Regions from separate parts of the Thauera sp. WH-1 genome, predicted to be linked through region 4. Evidence: predicted binding sites of a transcription regulator. Region 4 holds the regulator's gene; each other region holds the start of a gene.
The links. The regulator sigma-54, encoded in region 4, starts transcription at its own class of promoters, with help from an activator protein. The targets are predictions, from matches to a motif close to TGGCACGCTTNCTGCTNA.
Positions count from the first base shown of each region.

Region 1 (5,642 bases), on a different contig from region 4:
ATCCACGCTGGTGAACACTTGCCAGGCGTTGAGGTCGATCAACGTCCCGGGAGCGGCCGGCGGCGGTGCGGCGCTCGGCGTCTTCTTCACGAAGTAGAAGGTCAGCTCATGCGACTTGCCCAGGCTGTCGAAGGCTTCGATCGAGGTCGAGTAGTTATAGGTCCGAGTATCCCGCCACGCCTCGTCATCGGGGCTGGTCTTCGGACTGGGGAAGGTGTAACCAGGCCCGAGCAGCTGCGGAAAGGTCTCGGCCGGACTCAAGGCGTTCGCATCGAGATTGCCGCCGATGTCGACACGACTGGTCGCCTGGGGCAAGGAGCCGATGATCGGGATCTGCAGCTCCTTCAGTCCGCCAACCGGCGTCGGCAGCTGGCCAGACCCGGCGGGGCTCTGGAAGCCTTTCAGCTTCTCCCCCGTGGAGCTGATGATGAAGCCATCCTTGTCGAGCTCGAACTGTCCGTTGCGGCTATAGACATCCGGCCCATCCGTGCGGCCGACGATGAAGAAGCCATCGCCATTGATCGCCAGATCGAGCGGATTGTTGGTCGTGGTCAGGTTGCCCTGGGTGAAACTCTGGCGCACGGCACCCAGGGTGCTGCCCACACCGACCTGCTTGCCGGACACCGAGCCGGTCAGGGACGCCGCATAGACGTCGGCGAACACGGCCGAGCCGCTCTTGAAGCCCACCGTATTGGTGTTGGCGACGTTGTTCGAGATGATGTCGAGCGCTTTCGAGGCGACATTGAGGCCGCTCAAACCTTGCTGGAAAGACATGATCGGGGCTCCGGATCAGAGAATCTGCTTGATGTCGTCGAACTTGAAGATGCCGAGCGCGCCGACCTGGAAGTCGGTGCCTGCCGGGCCGCGGATGACGCTCGTGACCGGGCCGAACTCGAGCGTGCGACCGGCGACCTTCTCGCCGCGCAGGCTTGCGTTGAGCTCCAGCGTGTAGATGCCGTCGGCCGCGCGCGATCCGTCGCTCGCCGTGCCATCCCAGACGAAGTTCTGGCTGCCGGCATCGACGTCGGTCAGCTCCATCTGGCCAACTGCCAGCCCCGCCGCATCCTTGATCGACAGCGCCACCTTGTCGGCAGGCCCGTCGAGCTCGAAACCGCCGACCGCGCCCGATTCCGTCAGGCCCAGCCGCTTGCCTTCGACCAGCACACCACGGCCGACCAGGGCCGCAGCCTGCATCGAGTCGTTGGCGTTCTGACTGTCGACAAAGGCGCTGAACATCGTGTTCAGGCGCTCGATGCCGTCCACCGTGCTCATCTGCGCGAGCTGGGAGGTGACCTCGGCGTTCTCCAGCGGGTTCATCGGATCCTGGTTGCGCAACTGCGTCGTCAGCAGCTTCAAGAACCGGGCCTGGCTGTCCTCGTCGTCCTTCTTGCCCACAGGCTCGCTGCGGGTCAGGCCGGCCAGCACGTTCTGCGCCGTCTGGGTATTCGATACGGTGCTCATCTCAGCGTCTCCTGCACGGCCCTTACTGGCCGATCTGCAAGGTACGCTGAAGCAAGGTCCGTGCCGTGTTCATCACCTCGGCGTTGTTCTGGTAGGAACGCGAGGCCGAAATCATGTTCACCATCTCTTCCACCACATTGACGTTGGGCATCTCGACATAGCCTTCGGCGTTGGCCGCGGGGTTGCTGGGCTCGAACACCATGCGCATCGGTGCGGCACTCTCGACCACGCCGGTGACCTGCACACCCACGGCCGCCGGCCCCGCCACCGGACGGGCGGCGAACACGACCTGCTTGGCGCGGTAGGGCTGGCCATCTTCCGAGGTCACGCTGTCGGCGTTGGCGAGGTTGGACGCCGTGGTGTTGAGTCGCAGCGACTGGGCGTTGAGCGCCGAGCCAGCGATCTGGAAGACATTGAGCATGCTCATGAGGATTCTCCCTACTGGCCGGTGATCGCCGTGTTCATCGAACGCAGCATGCCGTTGATGAAGGTGACGCTGGCCTCGTAGTGCAAGGCGTTCTCGGCGAAGGCGGCGCGTTCGACGTCCATGTTCACGGTGTTGCCATCGACCGCGGACTGGATCTCGCTGCGGTAGCCGGTCAGGCCCTCCAGCGCCAGCCCGCCCCCCGCGCCGATGTGGTCCGGCCGCGGCGCCGCGAGTTCGACACGGCCGCGCGACTGCTGCAATGCGCCCTGCAGCGCGGCGCGAAAATCGACATCGCGGGCCTTGTAGTTGGGCGTGTCGGCGTTGGCGATGTTCGACGCCAGCAACTGCTGGCGATGCGCCTGCAGGTTGAGCGCCGTCTGGTGGAACTGGATGGACCGGTCGAACAGGGTGCTCATCGTGGTCTTCATCGTGTGTGCTCCTCGGTGCGGGCGATCGGTCACTCCGGTCGCAGTTTCCATGCCAGGCATGCTAGCCGCTCAAGCGCTGTCGGCTGGCGCCGATAAGCCGGGTAAAGACCGGCCAATTTCGCCGCCGCCTGCCGGCAAGGATTGCCGGTTGCCTGAATGACTGGCCCATGGTGCAATCCGCGCATGAAGCAGACCTCGATCCCCGCATGCTGCCTGCCGAGGCACGCGCGCCCCGCCTGGCGGCTGATCACGAGCGTTGTGGCGCTTGGCATCGGCGCCCTTTCGCCGCTGGTTCAGGCGCAGCAGGCCCCGGCCGCGATCGAAGCGCGGGTGCAGGATTTCCTGCGCGGGCAGACGACGGGGCTGCCCGGCGAAGTCAGCATCGTCGTCAGCCCCTTCGACCCCAACAACCAGTTGCCGGCCTGCGCCGCGCTCGAGCCCTTCCTGCCCGCCGGCACACGGGCGTGGGGACGCATCAGCGTTGGCGTGCGCTGCGACTCGCCGGTGGTCTGGACGGCCTACCTGCAGGCGCAGGTCTCGGTGGTGGCCGACTATCTGGTCGCCGCCCTGCCCCTGCGCGCCGGCCAGATCGTCGGGCCAGCCGACATCACGGTGCGTCGCGGCGACCTCAGCACCCTGCCCGACAACACCCTGACCGACCCGACCCAGGCGAGCGGCCACCACACCCGCTTCGCCATTGCCGCGGGCAGCCCGCTGCGCGGCGACATGCTGCGCATCCCGCATGCCGTCAGGCAGGGGCAGAACGTCCAGGTGATGAGTGCAGGTCCCGGCTTTCGCGTGTCCAGCGAAGGCCGCGCGATGAACAGTGCGGCACCAGGCGACAGCGTGCGCGTGCGCCTGTCCAACGGCCAGGTCGTCACTGGCATCGCGCAGGCCAGCGGCACGGTCGAGGTCGGATTCTGAATACCCGGCGTCCATTGCCGGCGACCGTGACCCGTTTCATGAATTAATTGCTAAAGTTTTGGCTGACCGGGCCGACAAGACCGTTAGAGTCACTCTGTATTGGAACTGCGCCATGAAAATCGAAAGCACGGGCAAGTCGCTTGCCCCCAGCGCCACGGCCGATATGCGCCCGCGCAGCCCGGCCAACAACAACGGTCCGGTTGCCGGCGCCAGCGACAAGGTTCAGTTGTCCTCCCTGTCCTCCAGCCTGCAAAAGGCCGAAACCGCCATCGCGCAGACGCCGGTGGTCGACAAGCAGCGGGTCGATGAGATCAAGCAGGCGATCGCCAACGGCGAGTTCAAGGTCGACGCCAATCGCATCGCCGACGGCCTGATCGCCAGTGTCCGCGACATGCTGGCCGGCCAGCGCTGAACACTGTCGCAGCTGTGCCATGAACCGCCCACCGCTCGTGCCCACGCCCGCAGATCAGCAGCGGCTGGCGCTGTTGATCGAGGCCGAGGCGATCCAGCTCAAGGAGTTCATCGCCCTGCTCGAGCGCGAAGAGTCGCTGCTGGTCGCCGGCGACACCGACGCCCTCCTGGCGCTGACCCAAGACAAGAACGAACGTTATCGCCGCCTGCAGCGCCTGTCCGACGACCGCGCCCTGCTGCTGGGACGACTTGGTCGCACGCCCTCGGACGCGGCGATCCGTGAGATCTGCGCCAACCTGCCACGCGTCCTGGCGCGCTGGGACGAAGTCATCGAGCTCGCCGGCAAGGCGCGCGACCACAACGACCTCAATGGCAAGCTCATCGTCGAGCGCATGGCGCACAATCAGGCGGCCCTCTCGGTGCTGCTCACGGCGGCCGACCAGCCGCCGCTGTATGACGCCGAAGGCCACAGCCGCCCCATCGGCGGCGGTCGCATGCTCGGCAGCGCCTGATCCGTCATCAAGCTGAACATACATACAGCCCATCGCTCTGCTATCCTTGCGCCCTTCGTGACACCGAACGAGCGCGCAGCATGGCTGGCAAGCAAGACACCCCCAAGCAGTACGACGAATCCTCCTTCCGTGTCCTGAAAGGACTCGAGCCGGTGCGCGAGCGCCCCGGCATGTATACCCGCACCGACAGCCCGGCGCACATCATCCAGGAAGTGATCGACAACGCCGCCGACGAGGCGCTCGCCGGCTTTGCGAAGAAGATCCACGTCACCCTGCACCTCGACGGCTCCATCACCGTCGCCGACGACGGCCGCGGCATCCCGGTCGGCCTGCATCCGGAAGAAGGCGTGCCGGTGGTGGTGCTGGCCTACACCCGGCTGCACGCGGGCGGCAAGTTCGACAAGCGCGAGGGCAACTCGGCCTACGCCTTCTCGGGCGGCCTGCACGGCGTCGGCGTGTCGGTGACCAATGCGCTGTCCACCCGCATCGAAGTGGAGGTGAAGCGCGACGGCAAGATCCACCGCATCGACTTTGCCGACGGTGGTGAGACGATCAGCCCGGTCCGCATCGAAGGCGACTGCGGCCGCCAGACCGGTACCCGGGTGCGGGTATGGCCGGACGGCAAGTATTTCGACTCGCCGCGCGTCCCCATGAACGAACTCGAGCGCCTGCTGCGCTCGAAGGCAGTCCTGCTGTCGGGCGTGGCGGTGCGGCTCGACATCGAGCAGGCGAACGGCCCGGTGCTGGCCAAGACCTGGACCTATCCAGAGGGCCTTGCCGGCTACCTGAAGGAGCTCGCCGGCGACGTCGAGGCGGTGGCGCCGATCTTCACCGCCGAGAAGTACGCCGGCAAGGACGACCCCACCTTCGCCACAGGCGAAGGCGCCGCCTGGGCGCTGGCCTGGTTCGAATCGGCGGTGCCGAGCGAGTCCTACGTCAACCTGATCCCGACGGTGAATGGCGGCACCCACGAATCCGGTCTGCGCGCCGGCGTGTTCGAGGCCATGAAGTCCTTCATCGACCACCACACGCTGTTGCCGCGCGGCGTCAAGCTGCAGCAGGAGGACGTGTGCGGGCGCATGAGCTTCGTGCTGTCGGCGCGCCTGCTGGACCCGCAGTTCCAGGGCCAGGTGAAGGAAAAGCTCAACTCGCGCGAGGCGGTCAAGCTGGTGTCCTCGCAGCTGCGCGACCCCTTCGAGATCTGGCTCAACAACCACGTCGAGGCCGGCCGCGCGATCGCCGAGCTGTCGATCAAGCAGGCGCTGGCGCGCCAGAAGAGCGCGCAGAAGGTCGAGAAGAAGAAGACCTCCGGCGTCGCCGTGCTGCCGGGCAAGCTGTCGGACTGCGAATCGGAAGACCTCGCCGACAACGAGCTCTTCCTGGTGGAGGGCGACTCCGCCGGCGGCTCGGCCAAGATGGCGCGCAACAAGGAGACCCAGGCCATCCTGCCGCTGCGCGGCAAGGTGCAGAACGCCTGGG
Region 1 is NZ_JBLQGP010000013.1:38,642-44,283, forward strand. Features, by position in the region: gene flgE (flagellar hook protein FlgE) at 1-774, opposite strand, end outside; gene ACMV5O_RS13525 (flagellar hook assembly protein FlgD) at 790-1,461, opposite strand; gene flgC (flagellar basal body rod protein FlgC) at 1,484-1,888, opposite strand; gene flgB (flagellar basal body rod protein FlgB) at 1,900-2,304, opposite strand; gene flgA (flagellar basal body P-ring formation chaperone FlgA) at 2,500-3,240, shown strand; gene flgM (flagellar biosynthesis anti-sigma factor FlgM) at 3,353-3,652, shown strand; gene ACMV5O_RS13550 (flagella synthesis protein FlgN) at 3,672-4,163, shown strand; gene ACMV5O_RS13555 (DNA topoisomerase IV subunit B) at 4,244-5,642, shown strand, end outside.
Region 1: the regulator sigma-54 is predicted to act here: its motif matches at 2,354-2,371, upstream of flgB (flagellar basal body rod protein FlgB).

Region 2 (5,642 bases), on a different contig from region 4:
TTCGATTTCGTCGCCCAGGAGATGGTGAACATCTCGCAGGCGCCGGTGCTCGCCGTCGATGGCGAGGCGCCGGGCGAGCTGCCGAGTGAGGCCGAGGCCGCCGCCTGCAGCCTGGTGGCGCGCAACATTGCGCTGCGGGTGTTCGTCGCCGCCGGCCCGGACGGCTTCCGGGTGCTGCCCGGCGGGCTGACGCGGGTCGCCTCCGGCGCCGACGCGCGCGTGGTGTCGATGCAGCAGGGCGGCAGCAGCAAGGATGTGTGGGTGCTGCGCTCGCCGGCGGCGGCACGACCGGCGGCGCGCATCGTGCCCGGCCAGCTTGCGCCGTCCGAGCACGCGCTGCGCGAGCTGAGCCTGTCGAGCCGGGTGGCGGAGAACTTCTTCTGGCTCGGGCGCTACAGCGAGCGCGCCGCCGCCGCCGCCCGCCTCGGCCGCGAGACGCTCGCCCGCCTGGGCGGGCTGGTCGGGCCGGCGGGCGAGCTGAGCCTGGCCGGTGCGTCGCCGGCGGGCGCGGGCGGCGGCCTCGCGCAGGACGGCACGAAGGCCGATGACGAGCCGACGCTGGCCGCCCTGCTCGGGCTGTGCCGGCGGGCGGCCATCCTGCCGACCGAGGGCGAGGAGGCCGCGGCGGCGGACGCAGACGAGGGCGGCGATGGCGGCGGTGGCACCGAGGGTGGCGCGGCGGCGCGTGCGCTGCGCGCGCGCGTGCCGCTGTCCGTTGCGCTGCTCGCCGGTGCGCTGTTCGACCCCGCGCGCAGCGGCAGCGTGGTCGCCAACCTGCGCATGGTGCTGGGCCTGGCGGCCCAGGTGCGCGACCGCCTGTCGCCCGACAGCTGGCGCATCTACAACCGCCTGTCCGATTTTGCCGAGGCCCCCAGGCGTGCACCCAGCCTGGGCGATGCCCTGCACCGGCTCGACGACTCGCTGCTGTCGCTCGTCACCCTGTCGGGCTTCGTCATCGAGAGCATGCCGCGCGACGCTGGCTGGCGCTTCCTGTCGATCGGGCGGCGCATCGAGCGCCTGCAGTTTCTCGCTGCGGCCTTGTCGGCGCTGCTGCTGTCGCCGCACCCGGGGGCGCTGCGTGCGCTGCTGGCGCTGACCGACGGCGAGATCCGCTATCGCAGCCGCCACGCCCGCGGCCTGGCGCCGCAGCCGGTGGCCGAGCTGGTGATGCTCGACGGCGACAATCCGCGCGCGCTGCGCTACCAGCTCGAGTCGCTCGCCGAGCATGTGCGCCTGCTGCCCGAGGGCGAGGCGCTGGCGGCACCGCTCAACCGCCAGCGCGAGCGCCTCGATGCGCTGTCGCTGTGCGACTGCTTCGTGCTCGAGCTCGACGGCCGCGCCCGGCGCGAGGCGGCTGGTGCGCGCCACTGCGACACCCTGCAGGCCGTGCTGGCCGACACCTGGGCCTGCGGCAACCAGCTCGCCGACGCCTTGTCGCACCGCTACTTCACCCACCTCGACGCCCGCAGCCGGGCGACGGTTTCGCTCTGAGCGAGGTGCCGCCAGGATGCAGGAATACGATGTCCGCCACGACACGACCTACCACTACGACAGTCCGGTGCTGCTGTCGCAGCAGATCGCCCACCTGCGCCCGCGCGAGGTGGCCCATCAGCAATGCCTGTCCCACACGCTGGCGATCGAGCCGCCGGCCTCGGTACAGCGCGAGCGCAGGGACTTCTTCGGCAATCCGGTGACCGCTTTCGCGGTCTATTCGCCGCACGACCGCCTGCGCGTGCGGGCGCGCAACCGCATCCGGGTCGATCCGCGGTGCTGGCCCGAGGCCGCCGGCAGCCTGGCGTGGGAGGCGGCGCGCGACCACCTGCGCGATGGCCTGTCGGGCCATGCGCCACTGCAGGACGATGCGCGCGACGCCGGCCAGTACCGCTTCGGCTCGCCCTTCGTGCCGCTGGGCGAGGCCTCCGCCACCTATGCCGACTATGCGCTGCAGTGCTTCACCCCGGGCCGCCCGCTGGTCGAGGCCCTGCTCGCCTTGTCGGCGCGCATCCATGCCGACTTCAGTTTCGACCCCGAGGCCACCAGCGTGGCCACGCCGGTGGCGCAGGTGTTTGCCGAGCGGCGCGGCGTGTGCCAGGACTTCTCGCACCTGATGATCGCCTGCCTGCGCGCCCTCGGACTGGCCGCGCGCTACGTGTCGGGCTACCTGCTGACCGCGCCGCCGCCTGGCCAGCCGCGGCTGATCGGCGCCGACGCCTCGCACGCCTGGGTCGCCGTGTGGTGTCCGGGCCTGGGCTGGGTGGAGGTCGATCCGACCAACGACCTGCAGCCGGGCAGCGGTCACATCACGCTTGCCTGGGGGCGCGACTATGGCGACGTGTCGCCCTTGCGCGGCGTGATCCTGGGCGGCGGCGGGCACAAGGTGGAGGTTGCGGTGACGGTGATGCCGCTGGAGGAGGGCGAGCACGCACCACTTTGATGCATTGGCGGCCATCCTGGTGCGCACCAAGGCAGTGCCTGCACGCAGATGCGCCATTCCGTGGGGATTGGGGCTTGGCACGCTTCATGCTGAACCCTGCGCGAGGGAGTAAAAACATGAGCGCAAACAGCACAATGACCGCCGCAATACCATTCGACGAGATGTACGCCGCCGACGGCAGCGTGCGCGAGCACTACCGGCCCTATGCCGAGTGGCTGGCGCAGATGCCGCATGAGCGTATCGCGCGCAAGCGCAGCGAGGCCGACGTCGCCTTTCACCGCGTAGGCATCACCTTCAACGTGTATGGGGAGGAGGGGGGCAAGGAGCGGCTGATCCCCTTCGACCTGCTGCCGCGCATCATTCCGGGCACGGAATGGACGGCGCTGGAGGCTGGCCTGCGCCAGCGCGTGAAGGCGCTCAACGCCTTCCTCGCCGATATCTATCACGGCCAGGAGATCCTGCGCGCCGGGCGCCTGCCCGCCGACCAGGTGCTCAACAACGCCCAGTTCCGGCCCGAGATGAAGGGGGTGGACGTGCCCGGCGGCCTGTACGCGATGATCGCCGGCATCGACCTGGTGCGCGCCGCCGGCGCCGACGGCAAGGGTGAGTACTACGTGCTGGAAGACAACCTGCGCGTGCCCTCGGGCGTAAGCTACCTGCTCGAGAACCGCAAGATGATGATGCGGCTCTTTCCCGACCTGTTCTCGCGCTACAACGTGCAGCCGGTCGAGCACTACCCCGACCTGCTGCTCGAGACCCTGCGCGCGGTGGCGCCGGCCGGCGTGCTCAACCCGACGGCGGTGCTGCTGACGCCGGGCGCCTTCAACAGCGCCTACTTCGAGCACAGCTTCCTCGCCCAGCAGATGGGGGTGGAGCTGGTCGAGGGCCAGGACTTGTTCGTCAAGGACGACACGGTGTACATGCGCACCACCCAGGGGCCCAAGCGGGTGGACGTGATCTACCGCCGCATCGACGACGACTTCCTCGACCCGGAGGTGTTCCGCGCCGACTCCATGCTCGGCGTGCCGGGCCTGATGGCGGCCTACCGTGCCGGCCGCGTGACGCTGGCCAATGCGGTCGGCACCGGGGTGGCGGACGACAAGTCGATCTACCCCTACGTGCCCGAGATGGTGCGCTTCTACCTCGGCGAGGAGCCCATCCTCAACAACGTGCCGACTTACATGCTGCGCAAGCCCGAGGACCTGGCCTACACCCTGGCCCACCTGCCCGAGCTGGTGGTGAAGGAGGTCCATGGCGCCGGCGGCTACGGCATGCTGGTGGGGCCGGCGGCGAGTGCGGCCGAGATCGAGGACTTCCGCCAGCGCATCCTCGCCGCGCCCGAGAAGTACATCGCCCAGCCCACGCTGTCGCTGTCGTCCTGCCCGACCTTCGTCGACGCCGGCATCGCGCCGCGCCACATCGACCTGCGCCCCTTCGTGCTGTCCGGCGGCAAGGAGATCCGCATGGTGCCAGGCGGACTCACCCGCGTGGCGATGAAGGAAGGCTCGCTGGTGGTCAATTCCTCGCAGGGTGGGGGCACCAAGGACACCTGGGTGGTCAATTGAAGAACCCGCCGCCGCGTCATCGCCCGCGCCGGGCGCAAGGAGAACCAAGATGCTGAGCCGTACCGCCGATCACCTCTACTGGATGGCGCGCTACACCGAGCGCGCCGAAAACACCGTGCGCATGCTGGACGTGTCCTACCGCATGTCGCTGCTGCCGAGCACCAACGGCGGCGACACCGACGGCTGGTCGGCGATCCTCGCCATCAGCGAGCTGTCCGAGGCCTTCGCCCGCAGCGGCCGGCCGCTGACCGCGGGCGACGTCATCGAGTTCGTCGTCCTCGACCGCGACAACCCGTCCAGCGTGTGGAACTGCCTGCGTGCCGCGCGCGAGAACGCCCATGCGGTGCGCGGCACGCTGACCGCCGAGATGTGGGAGACGACCAACGCCACCTGGCTCGAGATCCGCGACATCACGCCGGAGAAGCTGCAGGCGACCGACCTGGGCGAGTTCTTCGAGTGGGTGAAGTTCCGCTCGCACCTGCTGCGCGGGGTGACCTTCGGCACCATGCTGCACGACGATGCCTTCCAGTTCGTGCGCCTGGGCACCTTCCTCGAGCGCGCCGACAACACCGCGCGCCTGCTCGACGTCAAGTACCACAGCCTGCTGCCCAAGGCCGACGGCCACAACAGCTCGACCGACTTCTACCAGTGGGGCGCGCTGCTGCGCTCGGTGTCGGCGTTCGAGACCTACCGCCACGTCTATCGCGACGTCATCACGCCGTACAAGGTCGCCGAGCTGCTCATCCTCAACCACGCCATGCCGCGCTCGCTGCACGCCTGCCTGGACGAGATCAACGGTATCCTGGGCGACATCGCCAACCTGCACTCGGCCGAGGCCGCGCGCCAGGCCGGCGAGCTGCACGCCAGCCTGCACTACGGGCGCATGGACGACATCTTTGCCACCGGCCTGCATGTGTGGCTCGAGCGCTTCCTGGCGCGCATCAACCGCCTGGGCGACAGCATCAGCGACAACTTCCTCGTTCCGGTCGCGGCCTGACGCGCCCGACCCCGCCCGCCACGGGACCTGCCCATGACCTACTGCGTTGCCATGTGCCTCGACGAAGGCATCGTCTGTCTGTCGGACTCGCGCACCAATGCCGGGGTCGACCACATCAACACCTTTCGCAAGATGACCGTGTTCGAGCGCGCGGGCGACCGCGTGATCGTGCTCATGAGCGCGGGCAACCTCGCCATCACGCAGGCGGTGGTGAGTGTGCTGCGCGAGCATGCGGCGGTGCAGGACCGCGACAGCCTGTGGAACGCGCCGACGATGTTCGAGTGCGCGCGCCTGGTCGGCGACACCATCCGCCGCATCTACCAGCTCGATGCCGATGCGCTCAAGCAGTTCGGGCTCGACTTCAACGCCGCCTTCATCCTGTGCGGGCAGATCGCCGACGAGCCGCCGCGGCTGTTCAACATCTATGCCGCGGGCAACTTCATCGAGGCCTCGGCCGACACGCCGTATTTCCAGATCGGCGAGTCGAAGTACGGCAAGCCGATCGTCGATCGCATCGTCACATGCACGACCTCGCTCGACGAGGCCGCCAAGTGCGCGCTGATCTCGATGGATTCCACCATCCGCTCCAACCTGTCGGTCGGCCTGCCGCTCGACCTGCTGATCTACCGCCGCGACGAGCTGCGCG
Region 2 is NZ_JBLQGP010000002.1:247,127-252,768, forward strand. Features, by position in the region: gene ACMV5O_RS03385 (circularly permuted type 2 ATP-grasp protein) at 1-1,491, shown strand, start outside; gene ACMV5O_RS03390 (transglutaminase family protein) at 1,508-2,434, shown strand; gene ACMV5O_RS03395 (circularly permuted type 2 ATP-grasp protein) at 2,569-3,999, shown strand; gene ACMV5O_RS03400 (alpha-E domain-containing protein) at 4,049-4,996, shown strand; gene ACMV5O_RS03405 (peptidase) at 5,030-5,642, shown strand, end outside.
Region 2: the regulator sigma-54 is predicted to act here: its motif matches at 2,510-2,527, upstream of ACMV5O_RS03395 (circularly permuted type 2 ATP-grasp protein).

Region 3 (5,642 bases), on a different contig from region 4:
ATCACGCGCGCGGCAATGCGCCAGGTGCTGCAGGAACTGCTTCAGCGCCCCGTGGAACAGGCCTTGATCTTCGATCCCGGCATGGATGCGGCCAGCGGCCGCCAGGCCGCATGGTCAGGCACCTGCTGAGCGAGATGGAGGGCGCGGCCGAACTGTATGGCGACAGCCACTTTTCGGCCGATCTCGAGAAGGCCCTGATCAAGGGCCTGATCCTGTCACAACCGAACAATTATTCGGCTGCGCTGGCGCAGGCGGCGGGCACCAAGCATCCCCACTACCTGCTGCGGGCGAAGGCGTTCATGCACGCGTGGGCGCACGAGAGCCTGGCGCTCGAAGACGTCGAGGCCGCAGCCGGCGTGTCGCGGCACAAGCTGTTCGAGGGCTTCAGGCAATACTTCGGGCTGTCGCCGATGGCCTACCTGAAGCAATACCGCCTGGAACAGGTGCGCCGGAACCTGCTCGACGACCGCAACCATGGCAACGTGTCCTCCATCGCCATGGACTGGGGCTTCACCCACCTCGGCCGCTTCGCCGCCGACTATCGGAAGCTGTTCGGCGAAACCCCTTCCCAGACGGTCACGCGGCAGCAGGCCAGGCACGCGCGCTGATTGCCCCGCGTGCTGCCGGGCGCGGGTTCAGGACACGGCGAGCATGCGATCGAGGGCGATGCGGGCGAGTTCAGCCTCGTGCTCGGGCACCTTGATCTGGTTCACCACCTTACCCTCGGCGAGGTTCTCCAGCGTCCACGCGAGGTGCTGCGGGTCGATGCGCTGCATGGTCGAGCACATGCACACCGTCGGCGCCATGAACTGCACGACCTTGCCCTGCGGCTTCATCTCCTCGGCCAGCCGGCTCACCAGGTTGAGCTCGGTACCCACCAGCCAGTGGGTGTTGGGCGGCGCCTGGGTGATGGTGTTGAGGATGAATTCGGTCGAGCCGACGTAATCGGACTTCTGGCACACCTCGAGCATGCTCTCGGGGTGGGAGATGACGAAGCCATCGGGATGCTTCTCGCGCCAGCGGTCGATGTGCACCGGCTGGAACATCTGGTGCACCGAGCAGTGGCCCTTCCACAGCAGGATCTTCGCCTTGCGGATCTGCTCCGGGGTGAGGCCGCCGTACTCGAGGTCGGGGTCCCACACCACCATCTCGTCGAGCGGGATGCCCTTCTTGTAGCCGGTCCAGCGGCCCAGGTGCTGGTCGGGGAAGAACAGCACCTTCTCGCGCCTGGCGAAGGCCCAGTCGAGAATGGTCGGTGCATTGGTGGAGGTGCACACGATGCCGCCATGCTCGCCGCAGAAGGCCTTGAGGTCGGCGGCCGAGTTGATGTAGGTGACCGGCGTGATCACCTCGTCGGGCTTGTCGAGCACCTCGGCCAGCTCGCGCCAGCAGCGCTCGACCTTGGCCAGGCTGGCCATGTCGGCCATCGAACAGCCGGCAGCGAGGTCGGGCAGGATGGCGACCTGGCTCGGCTTGGACAGGATGTCGGCGACCTCGGCCATGAAATGCACGCCGCAGAACACGATGTATTCGGCGTCGGTCTGCGAGGCCAGGCGGGCGAGCTTGAGCGAATCGCCCGTCAGGTCGGCGTGCTGGTAGACATCGGCGCGCTGGTAGTGGTGGCACAGCAGCACCGCACGCTCGCCGAGGCGGGCGCGGGCAGCACGGATGCGCTCCTGCGCCTCGTTGTCGGCGAGCACGTTGAAGCGGTCGAAGCTGATGGTGGCGACTTGCATGGTGCGAATCCCGGTCCTTGCAATGGGTTCAAAAACAGCGCCTGGGCGCAGCGTCCTCAGCCCTGCTGCCAGGGCAGACCGGCATGACGCCAGCCGCCGATGCGGTTGCGCTGGCCGTTGGCGTCGCGGTCACCCTCGAAGCCCTCGAGAACGTTGTAGCAGTTGGCGTAGCCGGCGGCCGAGGCGGCCTTTGCCGCGGAGTCGGAGCGCGCGCCGGAACGGCACAGGAACATGACCAGCGCCTCGGGATCGACCTGATGCGTCAGCTGGGTCATGAAGTGCGGGTTGTCCTGCATCGAAGGGTAGGACTTCCATTCGATCTCGACCGTTCCGGGGATGCGGCCCACCCAGTCGAGTTCGGCACGCGTACGCACATCGACCAGTTTCGCGCCCGGTGCCAGCTGCATCACCTGCCAGGCTTCGGCCGGGGTGAGCGCGCCCTGGTAGGGCAGGCCGAGGTTTTCTGCGCGCTCACGCGCCAGCGTCAACAAGTCCGACAGGGTTCCCATGCGCACATCCGTCTAGAATCAGAATTTGCCGAAGTATAACGCGTCCGCCGCGCTCTCCATGCAGATCCAGAACGCCCCCTCCCGTCATGCAGCCAGCCCCCAGCAGGCACGCAGTCGCGGCATCCGCCGTACCACGCTGGTCGCCATCTGCACCAACGCCACCCTCACCGTGTGCCAGGTCGTCATCGGCCTGTTCGCCAATGCCTTCAGCCTCGTCGCCGACGCCGCGCACACGCTCTCTGACCTCGTCACCGACCTCATGGTGCTGATCGCCGGCCAGCGCAGCGCGCACCCGGCCGATCTCAATCATCCGTATGGCCATGGCCGCATCGAGACGGTGACGACGATGGTGCTGGGGGTGGTGCTCGCCGCAGTCGGCATCGGATTCCTGTGGAATTCGGGCCTGCGCCTGCAGACGATCGACGAACTGCCCGAACTGCACCCGGCGGCGCTGGTGATGGCGCTGCTGACCATCGTCGCCAAGGAGGGCCTGTTCCGCTACACGCTTGCGGCCGGGCGCCGGCTGAAGGCGCCGATGCTGGAGGCCAATGCCTGGCATGCGCGCTCGGACGCGGCCTCGTCGCTGGTCGTCGCGGCCGGCATCGGCGGCAGCCTGGCGGGCTACCCCTTTCTCGAGCCGCTGGCCGCGGCGGTGGTGGGTTTCCTGATCCTGCACATGGGCGTCAAGCTGGCGCTGAAGTCGGTACGCGAGCTGATCGACACCGGCCTGCCCGCCGAGGAACTCCAGCGCCTGCGGCGCACGATCGAGGACACGCCGGGCGTGCTCGGCCTGCACGACATGCGCACCCGCCGCATGGCCGACCGCGTGCTGTGCGACGCTCATGTGCAGGTCGACCCGCGGCTCACGGTGTCGGAAGGTCATCGCATCTCGGACGCGGTCTATCTGCGCGTGCGCGACGCACACCCCGAGGTGCAGGACGTCCTGGTGCACATCGACCCGGAAGACGATGCCGACCTGCAGGTCGTACCTCCCGGCCCGATTCCCGAACGCAGCGAAGTCCTCGAGGTCGTGCGCGCGCTGCTGGGGCCGGCTGCGCCACGGCCGCAGCGGGTTCAGATCCACTATCTCGGCGAGCGGCTCGAGGTCGAGATCATGATCCCCTCCAGCCTCGACACCGAGCAGCTGGATGCCTTCGGGCAGCGCCGCCAGGCCTGGCTCAAGGCTCATCCGCACTACCGCGCAATCCGCCTTTTTTACAATGGAGCACCATAATGGTGCGCTATCACCAACCGTTGCACCAATTCTGTGCATACCGCCTCGCATACAGGCACCGCTTTCGGGCATCTGCCCTTGTGGCACAATGAGTCACGGATTTTTTATTACCTGGCACGCTTAGTGCTTCTTGGCTCTTCAGAAATCCGGCGCACCGACCAACAACCGCTGCTCCACCCGCTCAACGCAAACACCGCCATCTCACCAGGAGTGAAAATGAACGCACAAGACGTCATGAAGCTGATCCAGGAAAACGAAGTGCGCTTCGTGGACCTGCGCTTTACCGATACCCGCGGCAAGGAGCAGCACGTCGGCCTGCCCGTGTCCGCCTTCGAGGAAGAGCACTTCGAGCACGGCCACCCCTTCGACGGCTCATCGATCGCCGGCTGGAAGGGCATCCAGGCTTCGGACATGATCCTGATGCCCGAGCCTTCCTCGGCCTATATCGACCCCTTCTTCGATGAAACCACGCTGGTGCTGACCTGCGACGTCATCGAGCCGTCCGACGGCAAGGGCTACGACCGCGACCCGCGTTCGATCGCCAAGCGCGCCGAGGCTTACCTGAAGAGCACTGGCATCGGCGACACCGCCTTCTTTGGCCCGGAGCCCGAGTTCTTCATCTTCGACGCCGTCGAATGGTCGGTCGACATGTCGGGCGTGTACAGCAAGATCATCTCGGAAGAGGCCGCCTGGTCCACCGCCGACAAGTTCGAAGGTGGCAACACCGGCCACCGTCCGCGCGTCAAGGGCGGCTACTTCCCGGTGCCGCCGGTCGACAGCCTGAACGACATCCGCGCCGCCATGTGCCTGGCGCTGGAAGCGGCGGGCGTGCCGGTCGAGGTGCACCACCACGAAGTGGCCAACGCCGGCCAGTGCGAGATCGGCACCAAGTTCAGCACGCTGACCAAGCGCGCCGACTGGACCCAGGTGCTCAAGTACATCGTGCACAACGTGTCGCACCAGTACGGCAAGACCGCCACCTTCATGCCCAAGCCCATCGTCGGCGATAACGGTTCCGGCATGCACGTCCACCAGTCGATCTGGAAGGACGGCCAGAACCTGTTCGCGGGCAACGGCTACGCCGGCCTGTCGGAGATGGCGCTGTACTACATCGGCGGCATCATCAAGCATGCCCGCGCACTCAATGCGATCACCAACCCGGGCACCAATTCCTACAAGCGCCTGGTGCCGCACTACGAAGCCCCGACCAAGCTGGCCTACTCGGCCCGCAACCGTTCGGCCTCGATCCGCATCCCCTATGTCGCCAACCCCAAGGGTCGCCGCATCGAGGCGCGCTTCCCGGACCCCCTGGCCAACCCCTACCTGTGCTTCGCCGCGCTGATGATGGCGGGCCTGGACGGCATCCAGAACAAGATCCACCCCGGCGACCCGGCCGACAAGAACCTGTACGACCTGCCGCCGGAAGAGGACGCGCTGATCCCGACCGTGTGCACCAGCCTCGAGCAGGCGCTGGAGTACCTGGACAAGGATCGTGACTTCCTGACCCGCGGCGGCGTGTTCTCCAATGACTTCATCGATGCCTACATCGAGCTGAAGATGGAGGAAGTCGATCGCATGCGCATCACCACCCACCCGGTGGAATTCGACATGTACTACAGCCTGTAATCGGCGAAGCACCGCGCACAGCGAGGGGGACGGGCATTGCCCGTCCCTTTTTTCTGCGGTCTAATCAGGCTTCATTCCGCCAGGATAAGGGCCACAGCGCCGGGATCGCCCCGGAGGCGCCGGCCCGCACAAGCGCATGCGTTCGCCCCGACTCTTCCTGCTGCTTCTGCTCGCGACCCTGAGCGCCCCTGCCCGGGCCGACATCTACAAATGCACCGACGCCGATGGCCGGGTGACCTATACCAACGATCGCTCGCTCGGCCGCGGCTGCGTGCGCCTGGAGTCGGATCTGCCGGTGTCGTCGGTGCCAGCGCCGGTGCGTCGGCCCGCGGCGGCGCCCGCCGCACCGGCTGCGACAAGCCCGGGCGCCTTCCCGCGCGTGAGCCCGAACGACCAACGCAGCCGCGACGACGCACGCCGGCAGGTGCTGCAGTCCGAGCTTGCGAACGAAGAAACGGCGCTCGCCGAGGCGGAGAAGGCGCTCGCTGAGCAGGAGTCGATCCGCCTCGGCGACGAGCGCAACTACCAGAGGGTGCT
Region 3 is NZ_JBLQGP010000001.1:443,951-449,592, forward strand. Features, by position in the region: gene ACMV5O_RS02155 (cupin domain-containing protein) at 1-129, shown strand, start outside; gene ACMV5O_RS02160 (helix-turn-helix transcriptional regulator) at 111-608, shown strand; gene nadA (quinolinate synthase NadA) at 636-1,736, opposite strand; gene ACMV5O_RS02170 (rhodanese-like domain-containing protein) at 1,793-2,245, opposite strand; gene ACMV5O_RS02175 (cation diffusion facilitator family transporter) at 2,304-3,479, shown strand; gene glnA (type I glutamate--ammonia ligase) at 3,696-5,105, shown strand; gene ACMV5O_RS02185 (DUF4124 domain-containing protein) at 5,242-5,642, shown strand, end outside.
Region 3: the regulator sigma-54 is predicted to act here: its motif matches at 3,592-3,609, upstream of glnA (type I glutamate--ammonia ligase).

Region 4 (5,642 bases):
TGGTTGCAGCGATGAGGATCAGCAGGCCGCGGACCAGCAGGCTGCGGACCGGACGGCTCATGGCCGCACGCCGTCCTCGTCGCGATCGCCCGTCGGGCTCATCGCCCGCATCTGGCGGTCAATGAATTCCTGCGTCGAGTCGATGCCACGCAATTGAAGAATGGTCGAGCGCACCGCCGCCTCGAGCAGCACCGCGAGGTTGCGCCCGGCGGCGACCGGCAGCACCACGCGCGAGATCTTGACGCCGAGGATGTCCTGCGTCTCCTGCTGCACGGGGAGGCGGGTTGGGTCGCCCGGGCCGGGCTGGCGGCGCTCGAGGTGGCAGATCAGGCGCAGGCGCATCTTGCGCCGGCAGGCGGTCTCGCCAAAGATCGTGCGGATGTTGATGATACCCAGGCCGCGGACCTCGATGAAGTCCTGCAGCAGTTCGGGGCAGCGTCCCTCGAGCACGGTGGGCGCGATGCGTGAGAGCTCGACGACATCGTCGGCCACCAGGCCGTGGCCGCGTGAGATCAGTTCGAGCGCGAGCTCGGACTTGCCCGCGCCCGAGTCGCCGGTGATCAGCACGCCCAGCCCGAGCACGTCCATGAACACGCCGTGCAGCGAGGCCTTCTCGGCCAGCTCGCGCGACAGGTAGAGGCGAAGCTGGTCGATCACGCTGGCCGCCGGATGATCGGTGGTGAAGAGGGCGACATCGTGTGCGGCGCAGATGCCGTGCACGATGTTGGGCACCTCGCAGGCGTCGGCGACGATGATGGCCGGCGGACGTGCGGACAGGATTTCGTTGAGGTGATGCGCGACCTTCTCGTTCGACTGGCGGCGTGCCCAGGCGAGTTCGGCGGCACCGAGGATCTGCAGGCGGGTCGGGTGGATCAGATTGAGGTGGCCCACCAGATCGGCGGGCCAGATGCGTTCTTCGGCCACCGCGATGCGCGCGTCAAGGCGCCCGCTGAGGTGGCACAGCTTCAGGCTGTCGCGGTACGCCTCATACAGCCGCGCGACGCTGGTCTGCCGCATCGGCGCCCCAGTTCATGAACATCTGATGGATGTGGGCCGCGTCCGGTGCGTCGAGCAAGGCTTCGCGGAAATCACGATCGCTGAACATCTGCGCGAGCTCGGACAGCAGCTGCAGGTGGGTTTCGTTCGCCTGCTCGGGAACGAGCAGGACGAACAGCATGTTCACCGGACGCCCGTCCGGGGCGTCGAACTGCACCGGTGTGGCCAGGCGCAGGAAGGCGCCGGCGGCGTCCTTCAGGCCCTTGATGCGGCCGTGCGGAATCGCGATGCCTTGACCAAGCCCGGTCGAGCCGAGTCGTTCGCGGGTGAACAGGCTGTCGAACACGGTGCTGCGACCGATGCCCTGGTTGTTCTCGAACAACAGGCCCGCCTGCTCGAAGACGCGCTTCTTGCTGCTGGCGTCGAGGTCGACCACCACGTTGGAAAGTGGCAGGAGTTGAGATATCAGGCTCATTCGCTGGAAGGCTTGCGCAATAGCTGAACCGCCTAGGTCAGGTGCTGCGTTTGGACGGTCCGGGGCGAGTGGGGCTCGCGTCGTGAAAACGCGCGCATTATAACCACACCCCGGACACGGGGCGGTAACGAAGGCGTCAGACTTCGGGTGCCTGGTGCTTGATCGTTTCGTGGTTGTGGTCGGCCTGCTTCTGCTTGTACTTCTGAACCTGCCGGTCGAGCTTGTCGGCCATCGCGTCGATGGCGGCATACAGGTCGGCGTCGTCGCTCTCGACGAAGATGTCCTTGCCGCGCACGTGCAGCGTGACTTCCGCATTCTGCTTGAGCTTCTCGACCGAGAGGATCACCGCGACACTGGTGACGTTGTCGAAGTGACGGATGACGCGATCGAGCTTGGAAGTCACGTAGTCGCGAATGGCCGGGGTGACTTCGACATGGCGCCCGGTGATGTTGAGATTCATGTTAACTCCTGTTGTTGTCAGATGGATTTGCGCAGACTGACCGGCGGGATATTGAGGGATTCACGGTACTTGGCGATCGTGCGCCGTGCGACCACGATACCCTGCTGGCCCAGAACTTCTGCAATCTTGGCGTCGGACAGCGGCTTCTTGCTGTCTTCTGCATCCACCAGCTGGCGAATCAGCGCTCGAATCGCCGTCGAGGATGCCGCTCCGCCGGTATCGGTGGCGACGTGACTGCCGAAGAAATACTTGAGTTCGAATACACCGCGCGGGCTCGCCATGTATTTTTGCGTGGTGACGCGCGATACGGTGGATTCGTGCAGCTCGAGCTGGTCTGCGATCTCCCGGAGAGTGAGTGGCCGCATCGCCACCTCCCCATGATCGAAGAACTGCCGCTGCTGGTCAACGATGGCCTGAGACACCCGCAGGATGGTGTCGAAGCGCTGCTGGACGTTCTTGATCAGCCAGCGTGCCTCCTGCAACTGGCCGCTGAGCCCACCCCCCTGGCCGCGGTTCTGCTGCAGCAGGCTGGCATACAGGCGGTTGATGCGCAGGCGCGGCATCGCCTCCTGATTGAGGGTGACGGTCCAGCGACCGCGCAGCTTGCGCACGACGACGTCGGGCAGCACGTAGCGCGTCTCCGCGCTCGAGTAGCGCGACCCCGGGTGCGGGTCGAGGCTGCAGATCAGGGCGTGGGCGGCGCGCAGGGCGTCGTCGTCGCAGCCGGTGAGTTTCTTGAGCTTGACGAAGTTGCGCTCGGCGAGGAGCTCGAGATGCTTGTCGACGATCTCGAGCGCGAGCGCGCGGGTGTCGGTCGCGGGCAGCGTGCGCAACTGCAGCGACAGGCATTCCTGCGGGCTGCGCGCGCCGATCCCGGCCGGCTCGAGGTTCTGCACATGGCGCAGGGCGATGCTGAGTTCGTCGAGCTCGACCTCGGACTCCTCGGGCAGCAGCTCGAGCAATTCCTCGAGCGGCTGGTGCAGATAGCCGTCGTCGTCGAGCGCCTCGATCACCAGGCGCACCAGGGCGCGGTCGCGATCCGACAGCGGCGACAGCGAGACCTGCTGGTCGAGGTGCTCGCGCAACGACACGCCGGCCGCCTGCAGGTCCTGGTAATCGACGTCGTCATCGTCCTCGCCGCGGCTCGAGGCGCCGCTGCCCACGTTCGACCAGTCGATGCCCTCGTCCTCGCTGCTGCCTTCGCCGCCTTCCCTGTGTTCGCCGGCCTCGGCGCCGGCGCTGTCGGGCGCCGCCTCGCGCGCCTCGTCCTGGCGCTGCTGTTGCTGCAGTTCGTGCTCGGGCGGGCTGCCCGGCGCGGCAGGGGGCATGAACTCCACCCCATCGCTGTCGGCGCGTTCGAGCATCGGGTTCTCGAGCAGGAAGCGCTCGATCTCCTGGTTGAGCTCGATGGTCGACAGCTGCAGCAGCTTGATCGACTGCTGCAGTTGCGGCGTCAGCGTGAGGTGCTGGGAGAGCTTGAGCTGGAGGCTGGGTTTCATCGTGGTCGGTGTGGGTGCGCACTCACAGGCGGAAATGCTCGCCGAGGTAGACCTGGCGCACGCGCTCGTTGTCGATGATCTCGGTCGGCTTGCCGCTGGCCAGTACCCGGCCTTCGCTGATGATGTAGGCGCGGTCGCAGATCCCCAGGGTCTCGCGCACGTTGTGGTCAGTGATCAGCACGCCGATGCCGCGCTCCTTGAGGAAGCGGATGATCTTCTGGATGTCGATGACCGCGATCGGGTCGACGCCGGCGAAGGGCTCGTCGAGCAGGATCAGGCGCGGGTCGGTCGCCAGTGCGCGGGCGATCTCGCAGCGCCGGCGCTCGCCGCCGGACAGCGACACCGCGGTGTTGTTGCGCAGGTGGTTGATGCCCAGCTCGAGCAGCAGCTCGTCCAGGCGGGCGTTGATCTGTCGCGTCTCCAGCCCCCGCAGCTCGAGCACGGCGCGGATGTTCTCGGCCACGCTGAGCTTGCGGAACACGCTCATCTCCTGCGGCAGGTAGGACAGGCCGAGGCGGGCGCGGGCGTGGATGGGCAGGTGGGTGAGATCGGTGCCGTCGAGCGTGATCTGACCGCCGTCGGCACGCACCAGGCCGACGATCATGTAGAAACAGGTGGTCTTGCCCGCGCCATTGGGGCCGAGCAGGCCGACCACCTGGCCCGGGTCGACCTCGAAGCCGACATCGTGCACCACGGTGCGCGACTTGTAGCGCTTTTGCAGGCCGGCGACCTTAAGCAGACTCATCGAAGGGCTCTTTCAGCAGCTTGCGGATCAGTTCGGGGGCGAAGCCGCGGGTTTGCAGGAAGCGCGCCTGGCGCGCCCATTCGCGCGGGTCGGCCGGCGCGGAGCTGAAGCGGCTGCGCAGCACCTGGCGTGCGCGTTCCAGTTCCGATTCTACGCATTCGTTCTCGATCGCCTGCTCGATCAGGTCACGCTCGATGCCGCGCCGCGCCAGCTCACTGCGCAGCCGGCCGGCGCCGAAACGGGCCGCCTTGCCGCGCACGAAGGCCTCGGCGTAGCGGCTGTCGGACTGCAGGCCGAGCTCGCCCATGCGCGCAATCACGGCGTCGATCTCGTCCGCCTCGCCGTGGGTGGCGAGCTTGCGCGCCAGTTCGGCGCGCGAGTGGTCGCGCCGCGCCAGGTGACGGAGCGCGCGCTCGCGCAGGCTGGGGACGCCCATGGCCGTACCTTGGCCCCGCTCAGGCCTCGGCGGCTGCCGCTGCGGTGGTCGTCACCGCCATTGCGGGCAGGCCGACCGCGGCGCGCACCTTGTTCTCGATCTCACGCGCCAGCGCCGGGTTGTTGCGCAGGAACTCGCGCGAGTTGTCCTTGCCCTGGCCGATCTTGTCGCCCTGGTAGGCGTACCAGGCGCCGGACTTGTCGACGATCTTGTGCGTCACGCCGAGGTCGATGATCTCGCCCTCGCGCGAAATGCCCTCGCCATAGAGGATGTCGAAGTGCGCTTCCTTGAACGGCGGCGACACCTTGTTCTTGACCACCTTGACACGGGTCTCGGAGCCGACCACCTCGTCGCCCTTCTTGATCGTGCCGGTGCGGCGGATGTCCATGCGCACCGAGGCGTAGAACTTGAGCGCGTTGCCACCAGTGGTGGTTTCGGGGCTGCCGAACATGACGCCGATCTTCATGCGGATCTGGTTGATGAAGATGACCAGGGTGTTGGTGCGCTTGATGTTGGCGGTGAGCTTGCGCAGCGCCTGCGACATCAGGCGCGCCTGCAGGCCGGGGAGCTGGTCGCCCATCTCGCCCTCGATCTCGGCCTTCGGTGTGAGCGCGGCGACCGAGTCGACGACGACGATGTCCACGCCGCCCGAGCGCACCAGCATGTCGGCGATCTCGAGCGCCTGCTCGCCGGTGTCGGGCTGCGAGATCAGCAGGTCCTCGATGTTGACGCCAAGCTTTTCGGCGTAGCCGACGTCGAGCGCGTGTTCGGCGTCGATGAAGGCCGCGGTGCCGCCCAGCTTCTGCATCTCGGCGATGACCTGCAGGGTCAGCGTGGTCTTGCCGGACGATTCCGGACCGTAGATCTCGACCACGCGGCCACGCGGCAGGCCGCCGAGGCCGAGCGCGATGTCGAGCCCTAGCGAGCCGGTGGACACGGTCTGGATGTCGCGTTCGACGTTGCCGTCGCCCATGCGCATGATCGAGCCCTTGCCGAACTGCTTTTCGATCTGCGAAAGCGCGGCAGCGAGG
Region 4 is NZ_JBLQGP010000004.1:65,915-71,556, forward strand. Features, by position in the region: gene ACMV5O_RS05880 (AsmA family protein) at 1-61, opposite strand, end outside; gene hprK (HPr(Ser) kinase/phosphatase) at 58-1,017, opposite strand; gene ptsN (PTS IIA-like nitrogen regulatory protein PtsN) at 986-1,471, opposite strand; gene hpf (ribosome hibernation-promoting factor, HPF/YfiA family) at 1,608-1,931, opposite strand; gene ACMV5O_RS05900 (RNA polymerase factor sigma-54) at 1,949-3,430, opposite strand; gene lptB (LPS export ABC transporter ATP-binding protein) at 3,453-4,175, opposite strand; gene recX (recombination regulator RecX) at 4,162-4,611, opposite strand; gene recA (recombinase RecA) at 4,631-5,642, opposite strand, start outside.